2 linked regions of the Methylovirgula sp. 4M-Z18 genome follow. The protein of the gene in region 1 interacts with the protein of each later gene in a pairwise test. Links are inferred from orthologs where the notes say so. Each region holds a gene or a part of one and is shown on either strand. Other genes may lie near its edges.

The links.
Region 2: the proteins of rpe (region 1) and eno interact in binary tests that used the Escherichia coli proteins (3 or more experiments, as listed by UniProt). The link is inferred for Methylovirgula sp. 4M-Z18 from one-to-one orthologs.

Annotation. Positions count from the first base shown.
Region 1 is NZ_CP149574.1:891,157-894,028, forward strand. It holds rpe (ribulose-phosphate 3-epimerase), read right to left. Parts: upstream 1,841-2,872; coding sequence 1,160-1,840; downstream 1-1,159. Other genes in the region: purB (adenylosuccinate lyase), read right to left, coding at 1-323; V9T28_RS04045 (hypothetical protein), read left to right, coding at 569-1,129; V9T28_RS04055 (NAD(P)/FAD-dependent oxidoreductase), read left to right, coding at 1,981-2,872. UniProt on the Escherichia coli protein: Catalyzes the reversible epimerization of D-ribulose 5-phosphate to D-xylulose 5-phosphate.
Region 2 is NZ_CP149574.1:2,212,311-2,228,936, forward strand. What follows is about bases 716-3,661. They hold eno (phosphopyruvate hydratase), read right to left. Parts: upstream 2,858-3,661; coding sequence 1,574-2,857; downstream 716-1,573. Other genes in these bases: V9T28_RS10295 (Ppx/GppA phosphatase family protein), read right to left, coding at 716-1,116; V9T28_RS10300 (hypothetical protein), read right to left, coding at 1,274-1,456; queF (preQ(1) synthase), read left to right, coding at 3,021-3,482; V9T28_RS10315 (DUF502 domain-containing protein), read right to left, coding at 3,496-3,661. In the rest of the region: more of V9T28_RS10295, read right to left, coding at 46-715; more of V9T28_RS10315, read right to left, coding at 3,662-4,215; glycogen debranching protein GlgX, read right to left, coding at 4,408-6,525; glmS (glutamine--fructose-6-phosphate transaminase (isomerizing)), read right to left, coding at 6,750-8,576; bifunctional UDP-N-acetylglucosamine diphosphorylase/glucosamine-1-phosphate N-acetyltransferase GlmU, read right to left, coding at 8,689-10,068; V9T28_RS10335 (glucan biosynthesis protein), read left to right, coding at 10,280-11,812; glucans biosynthesis glucosyltransferase MdoH, read left to right, coding at 11,800-14,031; dnaG (DNA primase), read left to right, coding at 14,127-15,965; V9T28_RS10350 (SDR family oxidoreductase), read right to left, coding at 16,014-16,626. UniProt on the Escherichia coli protein: Catalyzes the reversible conversion of 2-phosphoglycerate (2-PG) into phosphoenolpyruvate (PEP). It is essential for the degradation of carbohydrates via glycolysis.

The sequences.
Region 1 (2,872 bases):
TGCACCGCGAGGCAGGTGTCGAGCACGTCGGACGAAGTCATGCCCTGGTGCACGAAGCGCGAATCCGGCCCGATGAATTCGGCGAGATGGGTCAGAAAGGCGATGACGTCATGCTTGGTGACGCGCTCGATCTCGTCGATCCGCGCGACGTCGAAGGTGACATTGCCGGCCTTTTCCCAAATCGCCTTGGCGCTTTCCTTCGGGATCACGCCGAGTTCGGCGAGCGCGTCACAGGCATGCGCCTCGATCTCGAACCAGATCTTGAACCGCGTCTGCGGCTCCCAGATTGCAACCATATCGGGGCGGGAATAGCGGGGGATCATATGCGGCAACTCTTTACGAAAAAGGATTTATCCCCTTTCCGTAACCGTCCCTCCGGCTTGAGGCAAGCTCTCGCGCGGCTCTTGCACAACGGATTGGACTTCTGCCGGTTTGGGCCGCGGAAAGGCGCATTTGCCTGTGCCGATAAACGGAGATGAGGGAATTAAGATGGAACGGCTTGCCGAAGTAATATGTTCATGCTATGTTCCGGCTTGCTCAGGGGTAAAATGTCAAAGGATTCAGATCTATGAGGCTCGAAGATCAAATTGAAAAGCTTGCTGCGCTTGGGCTGGAGCTCGATAAGGGCGTTACGGTTGACGACTTGCTTTATTCATATCCGCGAGAGGATTATGAGAGTAGCCCATTCAACCTGATTCTATTGATGTTCGGCTCCGAAGTTGAGCGCGAGCCTTGGGGGCGAAACATATGTTCGAGGGCTTACGACCTCGATATGGAGTGTATCTCGTCTGACGAAGACTATGTCAGGATTGCCGAGCGCCTCTGCCTCGTGGCCGGGAGAGAGGGAGCGCTCGCAGACATCCAGTGCTCTCTCGATTTCAAATCCGATACGGGATGGCTTGAATACGGCGTCGATGATGCGCGGCGGCGCCGGAGCATCAAGATCGATAGCGATTGGGCCGACCCGGACGTGATCGAGCACGTGCTCCGCGATTTGCAACGCGACGGCAAGCGGTTCTTCGGCCTAGATAACGGCCAAGGGTCAGTCTATTTCTATCTCGATGACGCGACAGCGCTCGAACTGAACAGATTGTCCGGAGACGCCCTTGAGGCCGCATTGCCGGATTAGGGTTGAAACTCGATCATAGCAGAAGCTCGATCAGGCTTTCTCGCCGCGCGCCCGCATCGCTGCTTCGCGGATGGCGGCGATATTTGCCGCATAGGCTTTCGCGCCGCCTTTGAACACCGACGAGCCGGCCACAAGGTAATTCGCGCCGGCCACCGCCACCTGCGCTGCGGTCTCCGCCGTGATGCCGCCGTCGACCTCGATCTCGATCTCGCGGCCGGCGATCATCGCCTTGACCGCGCGGATCTTGTCGAGCTGCGACGCCAAGAACTTCTGGCCGCCGAAGCCGGGATTGACCGTCATCACCAGCACCAGATCGACCATGTCGAGTACATGGGCGATGGCGGTCTCCGACGTGCCCGGATTGAGCGCGACGCCGGCCCGCTTGCCGAGCGCGCGAATCGCCTGCAGCGAGCGGTGCAGATGCGGGCCGGCCTCGGCATGCACGGTGATGCGATCGCTGCCGGCTTTGGCGAAAGCTTCCAGATAGGGGTCGGCCGGGGAAATCATCAGATGGGTGTCGAACATCCGGTCGGTAACCGGGCGGATCGCGCGCACCACATCCGGTCCGAAGGTGATATTGGGCACGAAATGCCCGTCCATCACATCGATATGGATCATGTCGGCACCAGCCTCGACCACGGCCTGAACCTCGGCGCCAAGCTGGGCGAAATCGCTGGCCAGGATGGACGGCAGAATGACGAGGGGACGCATGGCAACTCCGGCGGTCTTCGATAGGCGGGTAGGAGGCATGCGCGTAGCACGGCGGGCGGGAAATCGGAAGACAGAACGCGACGAAGCGCATAATCTGCGCACAAGCGTTGAGATTGCCGTTTCGGATGAAGAGGTTGCGGATGACGTTCAAGGCGGATGTCGCGGTATTGGGAGCCGGTATGGTCGGGGTTTCCACCGCGCTGCATTTGCAGGCGAAGGGCCGGTCGGTGGTTCTGATCGACCGGAACGGCGAGGCGGGGGAAGAGACGAGCTACGGCAATGCCGGGATCATCGAGCGCTCGTCGATCTTCCCCTATATGTTTCCGCGCAATTTCAACCTCTTGCGCAAATACGCCCTCAATGCGCTGCCCGAGGCGCACTACCATGTGGCGGCAGTGCCGAAATTCCTGCCCTGGCTGGTCCGCTATTTCGGCAATTCCTCGCACGAAATGTCCTGGCAGATCGCCATGGCGTCGCGGCCGCTGATCGAGAATTGCCTCGTCGAGCACAAAGCCCTGATGGCACAGGCCGGCGCGGAGCACCTCCTGCGCGACGTCGGCTGGCTGAAAGTGTTCCGTACGCAGCGCTCGATGGACCAGGGCGTGGCGGAAGTTGCGCGCCTCAAGCCGTTCGGCATCAACTATCGCATCCTCGATGCTGCAAGCGTGCGCGCTTTGGAGCCGCATCTCGATGCAAGCGTGATCGGCGGCATCCATTTGCTCGATCCCGGCTTCGTGCCCGATCCAGGCGCGCTGGTGAAGGCCTATGCCGCTTTGTTCGAGCAGCGCGGCGGCGATTTCGTCAAGGGCGATGCGCGGACCTTAGGCCAGGACGCGGACGGATGGGGCATCGACACGGAAGATGGCCGTCTGCATGCGCGCGACGCGGTGATCGCGCTCGGGCCCTGGTCGGACGACGTGTTCAAGCCGCTCGGCTACAAACTCCCGCTGTCGATCAAGCGCGGCTATCACCTGCATTTCACCGCGCAGGGTGGCGCGACACTCAATCGCCCGATCTATGACGCCGACGGCG
Region 2 (16,626 bases), 1.3 Mb from region 1 along the record:
ACATACAGGCCGCCGAAAAGTCGAGCAACTTTTCTGGAAAATGCTTTATCGCTTCTGCCGCGCCCGGTCCGCGTGCATCATCTGCGTCAGGAGCCCCTCGCGCAAGCCGCGATCGGCGATCCTCACGCGGCGCGCCGGAAAGGCCCGCCGGATCGCCTCGAAAATGGCGCAACCGGCAAGCACGAGGTCGGCGCGGTCGGGTCCGATACAGCCGTGCTGCGCCCGGTCGGAATAGGACATGGCGCGCAAATACGCCATCGCCGCATCGACCTCCAGACGGGACATCCACAGGCCGTCGACACGGCGACGGTCATATCGGGCAAGCCCGAGATGCACGCCGGCGAGGGTCGTGACCGTGCCGGAGGTCCCCAGGAGGTGGAAATTCTGGCACCGGCGCTCGCGTGAAAGGCGCGCGGCAAAATTGGCCAGCCCCTCCTCGACATGCGCGATCATCGCCTCGAACACTCCGGGAGAAACTTCCACGCCGCCGAATTTCTCGGCCAAGCTCACGACGCCGACAGGCAGCGACACCCAATCCTTGACCCGTCCACGCAAATTGCCGCAGTCGTGGCCATCCTCGGCCCGGTTCAGCCAAACCACCTCGCTCGAGCCGCCGCCGATGTCGAACAAGAGAATCGATTCGGCGCGCTCATCCGCGAGGGCCGCACAACCGGCCGCAGCCAAGTGCGCCTCGGCCTCACGATCGACGATTTCAAGGTCGAGGCCTGTCTCTTCATAGACGCGGTCGATAAAATCCTCGCCGTTTTCGGCCGCGCGGCAGGCCTCGGTGGCGATGAGTCTGGCGCGCATCACATGGCGCGCTTCCATCTTGTCCCGGCAAATATGCAATGCCGCGATGGTGCGTAAAATCGCGGCTTCGCCGAGCCTATTGGTCTGCGTCAGGCCCTCGCCAAGCCGCACAATCCGCGAAAAAGCGTCAACAATTTGAAAGCCTTCGTGAAATGGACGCGCGATCAGCAGACGGCAATTGTTGGTGCCCAGATCAAGCGCAGCGTAAGTTATCCGCGGGTCGCTCCGGCGCCCCGGTTGCGGATAGAAATCGCCATGAGGCTGAGGCGCGGTTTGAACCTCGTCCCCGCCTGCAAGCTGCGCCACCACTCCAAACTCCCCTCGGCGCCAACCGGGTTGGCGCAACCAGCCCATCGCGCGGACGCGCCCAGGCTGCACTTCACGGGGAGTGTAACAATGCTATGACGAATCTGCCAAGCTGAATTACAGGGGATTCATGACTTGGTTACTTTTGGCCCGCGCATTACCAGTGCCGATAATCGCCGTAGCCATAGCGATAGCCAGGACCCCAGCCCCCCACGACGACCGGGCCATAATAGTAGGGACGATGATAGCCGTAGTAATAATACGGTGCGGGAGCGCAGGCGGAGAGACCGATGGCGCTCAGAAGCAGTGACGAAATCAGAGCAATACGGATCTTGGACATCGAATACCCTCCAGCATCAGCCAAATCTTCGCGTCGCGCCGCTGAATATCGCGTGAATGAACAAGGTAAACAAAAGATGAGGGCGCGGGAAGCAATCCCCGCGCCCTGCGCCGATCCTTACCGCAGCGCCTTGAGCGCGGCGCGCCCGGCATAAACCGCCTGCGGCCCGAGCTCTTCTTCGATGCGGATGAGCTGATTGTATTTGGCCAATCTGTCAGAACGGGCCAGCGAGCCGGTTTTGATCTGGCCGCAATTGGTCGCGACCGCTAGGTCGGCAATGGTCGAATCCTCGGTCTCGCCCGAGCGGTGCGACATGACCGCGGTGTAGCCGGCGCGGTGCGCCATATCGACCGCGGCGAGCGTCTCGGTGAGCGACCCGATTTGATTGACCTTCACCAGGATCGAATTGGCGACGCCCTGCTTGATACCGTCGGCCAGACGCGTGACATTGGTGACGAACAGATCGTCGCCGACAAGCTGCGTTTTTGTGCCGATGAGGTCAGTCAGGATCTTCCAGCCCTTCCAATCGTCCTCGGCCATGCCGTCCTCGATCGTGATGATCGGGTAGCTCGCGGCCAGTTTGGCGAGATACTCGGCCTGCTCCTGGATCGAACGCGTTTTACCTTCACCTTCATAGACATAAGCGCCATCTTTGAAGAATTCGGTCGAAGCGCAGTCGAGGCCGAGGTGAACGTCTTGGCCGGGCTTGAAGCCCGCCGCCTCGATGGCTTTAACGCAGAAATCGAGCGCGGCCTCCGCCGAAGGCAGGTTGGGCGCAAAGCCGCCCTCGTCGCCGACATTGGTATTATGTCCAGCCTTCTTCAACGCACCCTTGAGCGTGTGGAAGATTTCCGAGCCCCAGCGCACCGCCTCCTTCAGGCTCGGCGCACCGGTCGGCAGCACCATGAATTCCTGGAAATCGATCGGATTGTCCGCATGCACGCCGCCATTGACGATGTTCATCATCGGCACGGGGAGCACGCGCGCCTGGGTGCCGCCGATATAGCGATAGAGCGGTAGACCGGACGCTTCGGCCGCGGCCTTGGCCACGGCGAGCGATACGCCGAGAATGGCGTTGGCGCCGAGCTTCGCCTTATTCGGCGTGCCGTCGAGCGCGATCATGGTTTCATCGATCTTGACCTGATCCTCGGCCTCGAGGCCGCCGATCGCCTCAAAAATATCGCGATTGACGCTTTCGACCGCTTTGAGCACGCCCTTGCCCATGAAACGCGCCTTGTCGCCGTCGCGCAGTTCCACCGCCTCATGCGCACCGGTCGAAGCGCCCGAGGGCACTGCGGCTCGGCCCATGGAACCGTCTTCGAGAATGACATCCACTTCAACCGTTGGATTGCCACGGGAATCCATGATTTCGCGAGCCACAATATCGACGATTGCTGTCATTACATCCTCACTTGAACGGCGATTACGACGCGCTTTTGTACGCGAAGGCGTCGCGGAGTCAAAGCCTCGAATCGCGTGACTCTTTGATGACAATCTTGCCGTTTGGACACAGGCGCTTTATCGGTTCTGCCCAGAACTCTTCCTGACCTTGTTAAGGTGCGATATGGCAAAATCCACGAAGCAATTGCATGCGCTCGGCCAGAGCGTCGCAATGCCCGACCATCCCGATGAAGCGATCCTGGAGCGCGTCCCGAACCCGCAAGCCGGAACCAATTACGTAGCGCGTTTCACGGTGCCGGAATTCACATCCGTCTGTCCGGTGACCAATCAGCCGGATTTTGCCCATCTTGTCATTGATTACGTGCCGGGCGCTTGGCTGGTCGAGTCGAAAAGCCTCAAGCTCTATCTGCTCGGCTTCCGCAACCACGGCGCCTTTCACGAGGATTGCACGGTGCGGATCGGCAAGGATCTCGTCAAATTGCTGAGGCCGAAATGGTTCCGCATCGGCGGCTATTGGTATCCGCGCGGCGGCATTCCGATCGACGTGTTCTGGCAGACCGGGACCGTGCCGAAGGGCACCTGGGTGCCCGATCAGGGTGTGGCATCATACCGCGGGCGCGGATGAGGCGCACCCTGGCCTAAGCAGGAACGTTGCTGGGCTTGCGTGCATTCTGGGCAAGCCCCGCCAGCATCGCCTGCCCTTCGGGCTGAATGAGGCCGGCGGACATGATGAGCTTGGCCGCCGTATCAGGCGACATAGGCACTTCGATCACATCCTTGGTCGGCAGATAGATGTAAAAGCCGGTGGTCGGGTTGGGCGTACAAGGCAAGAAGATCGACGTGAAATCTTCGCCTTCCGGCAAGTAGCCCGAGACCAACGGGCCGGGTTTCGACGAGATGAAAACCAGGGTCCACCAGCCCGGCATCGGATATTGCACCAGCCCGACTTTGCGGAAACTTGTTCCCGATTGCGAAAAAATCGTCTCGAACACCTGCTTCAGGCTTTTGTAGAGCCCGCGCACCACGGGCATGCGGCTCAAAATCCGCTCGCCCAGCCGCACCAGTGTCCGCCCGGCGATATTGGCGGTCAGGAATCCAAGCAGTGTGAGGCCGACAAGCGCGATGATCACGCCGATGCCGGGCACATGCCAGGGCAAATAAGTGTCGGGCAGCAAGGCGCGCGGGACAATCGGCGTCACCCAATGGTCGACCGTATCGATGAACCACCAGGCGATATAGGCCGTCGCGGCGACAGGCCCGACGATGACGATTCCGGTGAAAAAATAAGCTCTTAGCCGAGCGCCAAGACCGGTCCTGACCGGTTTGACATCGTCATGCAGGGGGTCGTTGAAAGACATTCGCTCTTCCACTATATCGCGACGGGGCCACCTCAAATTCGCGGCACCATGGCGATTTGGCGTCCGCAATGCAACTTAAGATTGTGACCGCTGCAAGACGCGCATCGAGCTAGAGGCATCCGCGCCTCGAAAGCATATCCCGGGCCAAATAGCGCGATGTGCAAAGCCATGCAAAGAAAATCTGCTTCGCCTTTAATCCACCCGCTCGAATAGGACGAGCGAACGGCCCTGCACGTCACAGATCTGGCCGACGCCAATATCGGCTTCCGGCAGGTCCGGATCGTCGGTGGCGAGCAGTCGCCTCCAGGCGGAGCCGTCATAGCAAGGTGGCAGCCGGAACGGCACGGGCTCATGATGGGCGTTGATAAGGACGAGCAAGGTGGCGTCCGAGCCGCGCTTGCGGATGCCGCTTGCTTGGGCACGGCCATCCAGGATCATGCCGAAGCATGGAATCTCTGCCGGATCGTCCCAGTTGGCGCTGGTCATCTCCTCGCCGCCGTGGTGAATCCAGGTCACTTCGCGGACATCGATGGCTTCGTTGGTGCGCTCGCCGATCAGGTAGCGCGAGCGGCGCAAGATCGGGTATTTGCGTCGCAATTGCATGAGGCGGCGCACGAAATCGACAAGGTCGCGGTTCCGTTCGGCAAGCCCCCAATCCACCCAACTGATGTCGCTGTCCTGACAATAAGCGTTGTTGTTGCCCTGCTGGGTGCGGCCGAATTCGTCCCCGGCCAGGATCATCGGCGTGCCCTGGGACAGCAGCAGCAGCGCCAACATATTGCGCTGCTGGCGCGCGCGCAGCGCATTGACGCCAGGATCGTCCGTCTGCCCCTCGACGCCGCAGTTCCACGAGCGGTTGTCGGCGCTGCCATCGCGGTTTTCCTCCCCATTCGCCTCGTTGTGGCGCTCGTTGTAGGAGACGAGATCGCGCAGGGTGAAGCCGTCATGGGCGGTGAGGAAGTTCACCGACGACCAAGGCTTGCGGCCGCGATGGTCGAACTTGTCAGGCGAGCCGCACAGGCGCCGGGCTAGCGCGGCGGGTCTCGCCTTGCCACGCCAGAAATCGCGAGCGGTGTCGCGATAGATATCGTTCCACTCCGCCCAACCCGGCGTGAAGCCTCCCACCTGGTAGCCGCCCGGACCGACATCCCAGGGTTCGGCGATCAGCTTGACGTTTTCCAGCACCGGATCCTGCCCCACCGCCTTGAGGAAGCCGCTCTCGGGATTAAAGCCGTCCACATCGCGCGCCAGGATAGTGCCGAGGTCGAAGCGAAAACCGTCGACATGCATCTCGTTCACCCAGTATCGCAGGCTGTCCGTCACCATCTGAATGACACGCGGATGGCTGACATTGACCGTGTTCCCGGTGCCGGTGTCATTGATGTAATAACGTTTCTGATCGGGCATCAGCCGGTAATAGGAAGCGTTGTCGATGCCTTTGAAGGACAGGGTCGGTCCAAGCTCGTTGCCCTCCGCGGTATGATTGTAAACCACGTCGAGGATGACCTCGAGCCCAGCATCGTGGAAGCGCGCCACCATCTGCTTGAACTCGGCCAGCACGTTCTGCGGATCGGCGGCATAGCGCGGATCGGGCGCGAAGAAGCCGATAGAATTGTAGCCCCAATAGTTTCTGAGGCCACGGTTGAGCAGATGGTCGTCGTCCACGAACGTGTGGACGGGCAGAAGCTCCACGGTGGTGACGCCGAGCCCCCTGATGTGCTGCAGCGATTGGGTAGCGGCAAGGCCGGCATACGTGCCCCGCAGGTGCTCAGCGATATTGGGATGGCGCTGGGTGAAGCCCTTTGCATGGGTCTCGTAGATGATCGTCTGGTCCCAGGGGACAAGCGAGCGATTGCCAGGCCAGTCGAAGCGCGTGTCCACCACCATGCATTTGGGAATGAAGGGGGCGCTGTCACGCTCGTCGAAGGAAAGGTCGCCCTCGCCCAGCGTGTAGCCGAACACCGCCGGGTTCCAGGTCAGCGCACCGAAATGCGAGCGGGCGTAGGGATCGAGCAGGAGCTTATTGGGATTGAAGCGATGCCCCGCCTCCGGCTCATAAGGACCATGGACGCGATAGCCGTAGAGCATGCCGGGACTGACATCGGGCAGATAGCCGTGCCAGATCTCGTCGGTGAATTCCGGCAGTTCGATGCGCTCGACCTCCTGCTCGCCGCTCGCATCGAAGAGGCAGACTTCGACCTTGGTGGCATTGGCCGAGAACAGGGCGAAGTTGGTGCCCGATCCGTCCCATATCGCCCCGCGCGGATGCGGATGGCCCTCGCGGATTCTCGTCCTACCCAGATAGGTCATGCCGCCATCCTTCCTTCCGGGAGATGCCGTGTCCAAAGCCACGGCACCCCTCTGCAACGAGCCCTACCTTGCGGTGGCTCCCATCCGATGGCTGACCCGGCTTCGCACGTTTCATTGGTATCCAAACAACCTGGATACCATTGAAATATCGCGCCATGACAGGATCATTGCGACAGGAAAGAACTTTATTATTTCCACACAGGAGAAAGAAGCGATTTTCTTCCCTACTCGACCGTCACGCTCTTGGCGAGGTTGCGGGGCTGATCCGCATCCTTCCCCATCAGGACGGCGGTATGATAGGCGATCATCTGCATTGGCACCGCATAAGGGATGGCGGCGAAATCCGGTGGCATCTCAGGCATGGTGATGGTCGCCATGACGTCCAGCGAGGCCTCTAGCGCCGCGCGGCTGTCGGAAATCAGAATAATCTTGCCGCCGCGCGCCGCCACCTCCTGCATGTTGGACACGGTCTTTTCGAACCACGGATCGTAGGGCGCCATGACGATGACGGGCATGGTCTCATCGATCAGTGCGATCGGCCCGTGCTTGAGCTCGCCCGCCGCATAACCTTCTGCGTGAATATAGGAAAGTTCTTTGAGCTTCAGCGCGCCTTCGAGCGCGAGCGGATAGGATGTGCCCCGACCGAGATAGAGCACGTCGTTGGTATGGGTGAGCTGATGCGCGATCATTTCGATCATGCTTTCGCGCTTCGCGGCTTCGGCCATCAGACCAGGTGTGTTGATGAGTTCCGCAACGAGCCGCCGCTCCGTTTCTTCGCTGAGCACGCCGCGCGCGCGGCCGAAAGCGATCGCAAGACAGGCGAGGACCGCCAATTGGCACGTGAAAGCCTTGGTCGAGGCAACGCCGATTTCGGGCCCGGCAAGAGTCAATGCGGCAATGTCGCTTTCGCGCGCCATCGTGGATGTGGGCACATTGATGACGCCAATAATGTGCTGGCCATGATCTTTCGCATAACGCAGCGACGCGAGCGTATCGGCCGTTTCGCCCGATTGCGAGACGACGATCATGACGCCGCTTTCTTCCATCGGCGCTTCGCGATACCGGAACTCCGACGCCACATCGATGTCGATGATGATCCGGGCGAATTTTTCGAACCAATATTTTGCCACGAGCCCGGCGATATAGGCTGTGCCGCAGGCAGAAATCGTGATGCGTGAAACCTTTGACGCGTCGAACGGAAGGTCGAACGGCAGCCGCACTCTGCCCGCCGCCATGTCGAGATAATGCGCCAGCGTGCGGCCGACGACTTCCGGCTGCTCGTGGATCTCCTTCGCCATGAAGTGACGATAATTGCCTTTGTCGATCAGAAAGGCGCTTGCCTGACTCTTGATCTTCTTGCGGTTGACCAAACGGCCCTTGGCGTCACGGAACTCTGCCGTGTCGCGAGTCAGAACTACCCAATCGCCATCCTCCAGATAGGTGATCATTTCGGTGAACGGCGCCAACGCCAGCGCATCCGAGCCAAGATACATTTCACCGTCGCCGTAGCCCACGGCAAGGGGAGCGCCCTGCCGCGCGCCGATCAGAAGATTGTCCTCCCCATTGAACAGGAAGGCCAAGGCAAAGGCGCCGCGCAGTCTCGGCAATGCAGCAGCAACGGCGTCGGCCGGCGCCTTGCCCTGATTCATTTCGTCGGTGACGAGATGGGCGACGACCTCTGAATCCGTTTCGGTCGCAAACTTATGCCCCTTGCCCTGCAGTTCTTCGCGCAATTCGCGGAAATTTTCGATAATGCCGTTGTGAACCATCGCGACTTTGCCGGAGGCGTGCGGATGGGCGTTGTTTTCGGTCGGGCGGCCATGGGTCGCCCAGCGGGTGTGGCCGATGCCGATATGTCCCTTCAACGGCTCGGCGACGAGTTTGGCCGCGAGATTCTTCAGCTTGCCCTCGGCTCGCCGACGGGCCAGTTGCCCATCTTCCAACGTAGCGATGCCGGCGGAATCATAGCCGCGATATTCAAGCCGTTTCAGCGCCTCGATGATCTCAGGCGCCGCGGGCGCTTTTCCGACAATTCCGACAATTCCGCACATGCGACTGATGCTCCGTTCAATTCAACTCTTTGATCAAGCTTTAAGAAAATCCCGCCCGCGCGTGAAATCACGAATGGTGAAATCCGGTGACAGCCTTAAAAAAGCGCGATCATCACTTTTTGTGGCTTTGCGCCTTGGCCGCGGCCTGCCGCGCATGAAACGACGCGGCCCACCCCTCCTTCATGATCTGCCGGCCGCGCCCGACCGCCAACGCATCATCGGGCACGTCCTTGGTGATGACCGATCCTGAGCCGACATAGGCGCCGCGACCGATCTTGACCGGCGCGACCAGCGCAGAATTCGAGCCGATAAAGGCCTGCGCACCGATCTCGGTGAGCGATTTGAAATAGCCGTCGTAATTGCAGGTGATGGTTCCCGCACCGATATTCGCCTCCGCCCCGACCCGCGCGTCGCCGATATAGGAAAGATGGCTGACTTTGGCGCCCGCACCGATCGTGGCTGCTTTGGTCTCGACGAAATTGCCGATTTTGACCTCCGGCCCGAGATCGGTGCCGGGCCGCAACCTGGCGAAGGGCCCGACCGTCGCACCTTGGCCGACGGTCGCGCCCTCCAGATGCGAGAAGGCGTGGATTACCGCGCCATCGGCAACTTTGACGCCTGCGCCAAACATCACATTGGGCTCGATCGTCACGTCGCGGCCGATCTCTGTATCATGCGCAAAAAATACCGTCTCGGGCGCCTGCAAGGTCACGCCATCGCGCATCGCCCGTTCGCGTTTTCGCGCCTGAAACAAAGCCTCGCATGTGGCGAGCTGCACACGATCGTTGATGCCCATGACTTCGCTTTCTGGCACGACGAACACGCGGGATCGCAGGCCCTTGGCGCGAGCCACTTCGACACAATCGGTGAGGTAATATTCTTTTTGTGCATTATTCGGCCGGATCTGCGACAGGAGTTCCAGTGCGCGGTGTCCGTCAAGCGCCATGATGCCGCCATTGCACAGCTTCACGAGGCGCTCGGCCTCGCTCGTGTCCTTGTGCTCGCGAATCGCAATCAGGTCGCCGTCCTGAACCAGAAGCCGTCCATAGCCCGTCGGATCCTTGGCTTCGAACCCCAGCACCGCGACCGTGGCGCCGCCCGCGATCAGCGCGCGCATGTGACGATAGGTTTCCGGCAAGACGAGCGGCGTGTCGCCGAAGGCGATGATGACGTCGTCATAGCCCTTCGCCAGTGTGTCACGGGCGGCGAGCACCGCATGCGCCGTGCCTTTGCGCTCCGCCTGCACGAAAATCTCGGCATCCGGGGCAAAGCGCCGCGCTTCGGCGGCCACATTGTCATGATCCGGGCCGATGACCACGGCGAGCCCATCGGCCTCAAAGGCCGCGACGCTCTTCAGCACATGGCCAAGCAGGGACAGGCCCGCGACCTGATGGAGCACCTTGGGCTTGGCCGAACGCATACGCGTTCCCTCGCCCGCCGCCAGAATGATCGCCAAACAGGAGCGGCGGGGCACTTGGTCGTGATCGGTCATTCAGCTTCCATTCACGTCATTGGTGAAAATAGAACTACGTCGCTCATTTTGCCCCGAAGGCGTCAAAAACAAGCTCGCCAATCTGGTTGATAGGCTATAGAGACAAACGGCGGTGTGTGGCTATCCTTATATACTGCGAATTTGCAAGTTCCAGCCAAAGGATACCTGAAGAGCCGATGGAACGAGCCAAAGCAGGTTTCTTGATTTGATGATGGAACGTCGTGTTATCCTGAAAATGACCGCTGCCACATTTGCTGCCGGGATGACGCAATCTCTCTTCTCCCCAGCCTCAGCGCAGACCCCGCCTGCTCCGGCGCAACCTATTGCATTTGATCCGACCCACTTGGTGGAACAGGCGCGCGAGCTTGCAAAAAAGCCATTTGTCGCGCCCCCGACCGATTTGCCCGAGCCGTTTACCGATCTCACCTATGATCAATATGTCGGCCTCCGCGCCAAGCCCGATGCGGTACAATGGGTCAAGGACAATGTCGGCTTCGAGATCGAGCCCCTCCACCGCGGCTATATTTTCTCGGCGCCGATGGAGATCAATCTCGTCGTGGACGGAACGGTGCAGCGGCTCGCCTACAAGGCCAGCGACTTTGATTTCGGGCATTTGCAGCCCCCGCTGAATATTGCAGACATCGGTTTTTCCGGGTTCCGTGTCCTGCAGCCGCGCGACAATGCGCCGGCGATCGACGTGGCGATTTTTCAAGGGGCCAGCTTCTTCCGGGCCCTCGCTAAAGGCCAAGCCTATGGCGTTTCGGCCCGGGCGCTCGCGATCCGCACCGCGGATGGAGTCAAAGGCGAGGAGTTTCCAGTCATCCGCGCCGTATGGATCGAAAAACCGACCTTGGCCGCCAACGCCCTCGTCATCCATGCACTGTTGGATTCGGAAAGTGTTACCGGGGCTTATCGCTTTACCCTGCATCCCGGCGACGCCACAATCATCGACACGGAATGCACGCTCATTCCTCGAGTCGATATCGACCATTTCGGCCTAGCCCTCATGCAGGCAAGCTATCTCTTCGGCAGCCTGGACCGGCACCATTCCGAAGATATCCGCCCGAATGTCTATGACGTGAGCGGCCTGCAAATCGAAAAGGGCAATGGCGAGTGGATTTGGCGGCCGGTCTCGAACCGCGAAACCCTACAGATTTCGGTGTTCGCCGACCAAAACCCCAAAGGATTCGGGCTTCTGCAGCGGGACCGCAATTTCGAGCGGTTCCAGGACGACGATCAGCATTGGGAGCGCCGCCCCTCCTTGTGGATCGAGCCGATCGGCGATTGGGGCGAAGGTTCGGTCATTCTGATCGAAATTCCGTCGGATTTCGAAGTTAACCAGAATATTATAGCCTATTGGCGGCCCAAACAGGTGCTCGCCGCCAACAGCGAAACGCAATTTGCCTATCGCCAGTTCTGGTGCTGGCATCCACCCGCGCAACCGCCGCTCGCGCATGTGACCGGCGCGCGCAGCGGCAAGGCCGGCAAACGTCGCCGCTTTATGGTCGATTTCGCCGGTGATATTTTAGGTGACCCGGCTCAGAGTGGTGATATCAAGGCCAATCTGTGGGCGGGCGCCGGCACGATCTCGAACGTCAGGAGTTTTCCCTCACGCGAGACCAAGACCTTCCGGGTCAGTTTCGATCTTGATCCGGGCAGTGAAACCCTTGCCGAACTCCGCCTTGTGCTGGAGAACGGCGGCAAACCAATGAGTGAGACTTGGCTTTATCGATGGACGCCTTGACGAGCCTCGCACCCATCCCAGCATCGGACCGGCTCCGCGAAACACCGCAGGACCAGCAGGACGCGCACGCCTTGACCCAGGCGATGCCGCCTGAGTCCGCGCTTGAGATGCCGGTCCAGAGTTTCTCCCAATTCGCCCGCGCCAGCCGTCGCAAGCGGCAGGCACCGCACCTTGCGCGCTCGCCTTGGTTTTCACGGTTCGTCGTCTTTATCGGTGGTTTGGCCCTCACTGCCTATGGCGCATGGCAAATGTACCAAGTGGTCGACATCGGCGGCGTGACGTTGCTGCAGTGGGTGCTGCTCATTCTCTTCGTCATCAATTTCTCGTGGATCGCCCTCGCCTTCACCTCGGGCGTCGTCGGCTTCTTCTGGCTCCTGTCAGGGCGCGGCAAAGTGCCGCCCATGCCGAAAACCTTGAACGGCCGCACCGCCATCGTGATGCCGATCTACAATGAAGCGCCGAGCCGTGTTTTCGGCGCCGTGCAGGCGATTTACGAGGATGTCCAGGCTACGGGCCTCGGCGAGCATTTCGACTATTTTTTCCTATCCGACACGACGAATCCCGATGTTTGGATCGCCGAGGAGCGCGCCTTGCTCGCCATGCGGCAGCGGCTCGGCCCCGATGCGCGGATCTATTACCGTCACCGCCCGAAGAATACCGCGCGCAAGGCCGGCAATATCGGCGATTTCGTTAGCCGTTGGGGCGGCGCCTACGATCACATGCTGGTCCTCGACGCCGACAGCCTGATGACCGCGCATTCGATCGTCTGCCTCGCGGCGGCGATGGAAGCCGATCCCGACAGCGGCATCATCCAAACGCTGCCGCTGGTCATCAACCGTAATACGCTTTTCGCCCGCGTCCAGCAGTTCGCCGCCCGAATCTACGGGCCGGTGATCGCGGCCGGCCTCTCCTGCTGGATGGGCCGTGACGGCAATTATTGGGGCCACAATGCGATCATCCGCACCGCGGCTTTTGCCGCCCATTGCGGCCTGCCGAATCTCTCCGGGCGGCCGCCGTTCGGCGGCCACGTGCTAAGCCACGACTTCGTCGAAGCGGCGCTCATCCGCCGCGCCGGCTATGCGGTCTATATGCTGCCGGCGCTGGGCGGCTCCTATGAGGAAAGCCCGCCATCCTTGATCGATGTCGCGGCGCGCGACCGGCGCTGGGCGCAAGGCAACATGCAGCATCTGCGCATCCTGCCAGCGAAGGGCCTGCATCTTGCAACCCGCCAGCATTTCGCGACCGGCATCATGGGCTACCTCGCCTCGCCCTTCTGGATGGCGCAATTGCTAGTCGGTATCATCATCGTGATTCAGGCGAGTTATATCCGGCCCGAATATTTCACCAGCGATTTCTCGCTCTTCCCGGCCTGGCCGCGGTTCGACGCAGTACGCGCGTTGCAACTCTTCGGCACGACTATGGGGATCCTGCTGGCGCCGAAACTGTTCGGCCTAATCGTCGCCATTTTTGACGGCGAAACGCGGCGCGGCGCGGGCGGCGTCCTAGCCCTGTGCCTGTCCGCCGTCGTGGAAGTCGTAATGTCGGCGCTGCTCGCCCCGATCATGATGCTGATCCAGACCGGCTCGGTGATGCAGATCGTCTCGGGCCGCGACACGGGATGGAACCCGCAGCGCCGCGACGACGGATCGATTCCCTTCGCGGATATCGTGCGGCGCCATCGCTCACATGTCGCCATGGGCATCGTGACGCTAATCGCCGGCCTCATGATCTCGCCGTCTCTGGTTGCCTGGATGTCGCCGACGATCGCCGGCCTCGTCCTCGCCATCTTCATTTCCTGGGCGAGCGGGCAGAAATCGATCGGCCTCTTCCTGCGCCGGCTCGGGCTCTTGACCACGCCCGAAGAGCTTGTGCCGCCACCGATCGCGGTGCGCGCCAATGCGCTTGCGGAAGAACTTGCCCAATTGGGGCTCGACGACGCGGATGGGCTCGCGGTGATTCACGACGATCCCACCTTCCGCGACATTCATGACGCCTTCTTGCCGGTTTCCAAGCCGCGTCGGCGCGGCGACATCGAGACGGAGCGGGCGGTCGCGGAGGCCAAGCTCAACGACGCGCGCGACCTGACCGAAGCCGTGGCGTGGCTGAAGCCCAAGGAGCGCATGGTTGTCTTACACGACCGCGCTCTGATCGACGTCCTCGCCCGCCTGCCCGCCACGAGTGCCGACGCCGAAGTCCGGTCCATACGCCCGCGTCCATGATCACGGCAAAAGACTGCGCTGGCGCTCCAGCGCAGATGTCCTAAAATTGCGGCATGCGCTACCCGCCTTCCCTCCTTGAAGAAATAAAGGCCCGGTTGCCCGCATCGCAGGTGATCGGGCGACGGGTGAAGCTCGTCAAAAAAGGGCGCGAATGGGCTGGCCTCTCACCTTTCACGGCAGAAAAAACGCCCAGCTTCTACGTGAACGATCAGAAACAATTCTACCACGATTTCTCATCCGGCAAGCACGGCGACATTTTCAGCTTCGTTATGGACACCGAAGGCCTCTCCTTCCCCGAGACGGTAGAGCGCCTTGCCATGGAAGCCGGCGTGGCGCTGCCGGAAGCCTCGCCGGAAATGGTTCAGCGCGAAGAACGGCGCAAGGACCTTTATGATGTCTGCGAGCTCGCATGCCAATTTTTCGAAGGGCGCCTGCAATCAACGCTCGGCGCTGACGCCCGCGCTTATCTGCAAAAGCGCGGCATGTTGCAGGCGACCCAGGCCGAGTTTCGCATCGGCTATGCGCCCGACAGCCGCGACGCGTTGAAGACCTATCTGCTCCAGCACGGGATTCGCGAAGATCAACTCCTGCGCGCAGGCCTCATCATTCAGCCGGACGATGGGCGCAATACTTATGATCGTTTTCGCGGCCGCGTGATGATTCCGATTCAGGACAGCAAGGGCCGCGTGGTCGCCTTCGGCGGCCGGGTGCTGAGTGCCGACGCCAAGCCGAAATATCTCAATTCGCCGGAGACGGAACTCTTTCATAAGGGCTCCATGGTTTTCAACGCGCATCGCGCCCGCGGGCCAGCGCATGACCTTGGCACCATCGTCGTGACGGAAGGCTATCTCGACGCGATCGCCGTATGGCAAGCCGGCTTCAAGCCGGTCGTCGCCTCGCTCGGCACAGCGTTTACCGAGGACCAAATCGCCGCTCTGTGGCAATTCGCGCCGGAGCCAGTCATCTGCTTCGATGGCGATCGGGCGGGCTTGAGTGCAGCGAATCGGGCGGTGGATCGCATCCTGCCGGTCCTCAAGACCGGTTATTCGTTCCACTTCGCTTATCTGCCCGGCGGCCAGGATCCAGACGATCTGATCCGGCAAAGCGGCCTCGACGCTTTCCGCGCCGTCCTCGCGGATGCAAAGCCCCTGTGGGATGTGTTCTGGGCACGCGAGACCGAGAATGCTGCCCTCAAAACACCGGAACAGCGCGCCGTTCTCGACAAGACACTGCGCGACGCGGCGCAGACGATCGTCGATCCGCTGGTGCAGAAATATTATCGTGATCAGATCTACCAGTCGCTGCGCAATTTGTTCTGGCGTCTCGACCGCCCCGGCCGTGGCGCCGGCGCGCCGGCAATGGGCCGCGCGGGCATCCAGATTCCGCCCGCCGCAGCGGGCAGCCTTTCACTCTACGAACGGGACTTTCTCGGCCTCGCAGTCGAATATCCCGATCTCTTCTCACAGGTCATGGACCGGATCGGCCGCCTGCATCTGCACGGCGCGCTCGACGATTCGACGCATGATGAATTCCTGCACGAACTGATCCGTCTGCATCACGAAATCGAACCGCTCGACGCTGCGCGTCTGCACGAGGAAATCGATCCGCGTTTCTCGCCCCTGCTTGACAATGTGCATGGGTGCGCCTCGGAGGGTACCATCCTCGGGCACAGGCTCTTTCAACGCATGCCGATCTTGCGCACGCGGCCGCCGGAAGATTTCATTGCCCGCTATTTCGCCCATCTGATGGACCGGTTTCTCGTGCGCGAACTCGAGACCGAAGTGGCGTCGATGGAACAGATCGGCGACTTGCATGACGCGCGCATCGTCGAGTTGATCGATTTGCGCGAGCACGTACGGCATGAAGAGTCGGCGCTCGCGGAAGAGGCGGAGAACTATAAGAGCCTGCCGGCGTCGACGACGTTTTCGGCTTGAGCCGAACGCCTTGGCCATTGGCCTAGTTGGTTGCCTTCGTGTGACGCGCTATTCGTGAATGCCGGAAATATCGGGCGTCTCCCAAGCCAGATGCTGGCCGCCGTCGAGCGCGATCAATTGCCCGGTGAGCGACGGCGTTCTTAAGATCCACTCGATCGTCGCGCCGAACTCGCCCAGGTCCGGCCCGCGGTGCAGCAGCACGGCTTGTTGCTGGCGCATGAAATCATCCTTGCTCTGGCGCACGCTCGGCAAAGTCGGTCCCGGCGCGATGGCGACGACGCGAATGCGTGGCGCCAATGCCTGCGCCATGGTCTTCGTCGCCCACCACAAACCGGCCTTTGCCATCGAATAGGAAAAGAATTGCGGGTTTGGCCGCAAGACGCGCTGATCGATCAGATTGACGATGAGTCCGCTCCGATCCTGCGGCAAAAGCTTCGCGACGGCGCTCGCCAATAGACACGGCGCCGAAAGATTGACGTTCAGATGGGCGGTGAGGCTCTTCGGAGTCAGGTCCGCAATCGAATCGTCTTCGAATAAGGAGGCGTTGTTGACGAGAATGCCGATGGCTCCCAACGCCGTCTGGGCATCCGCCACAATCGGCTCGAGCCGGTCGATCTGTTGCAGATCACCTACAACGACGCAGGCTTTGCCACCCGACGCG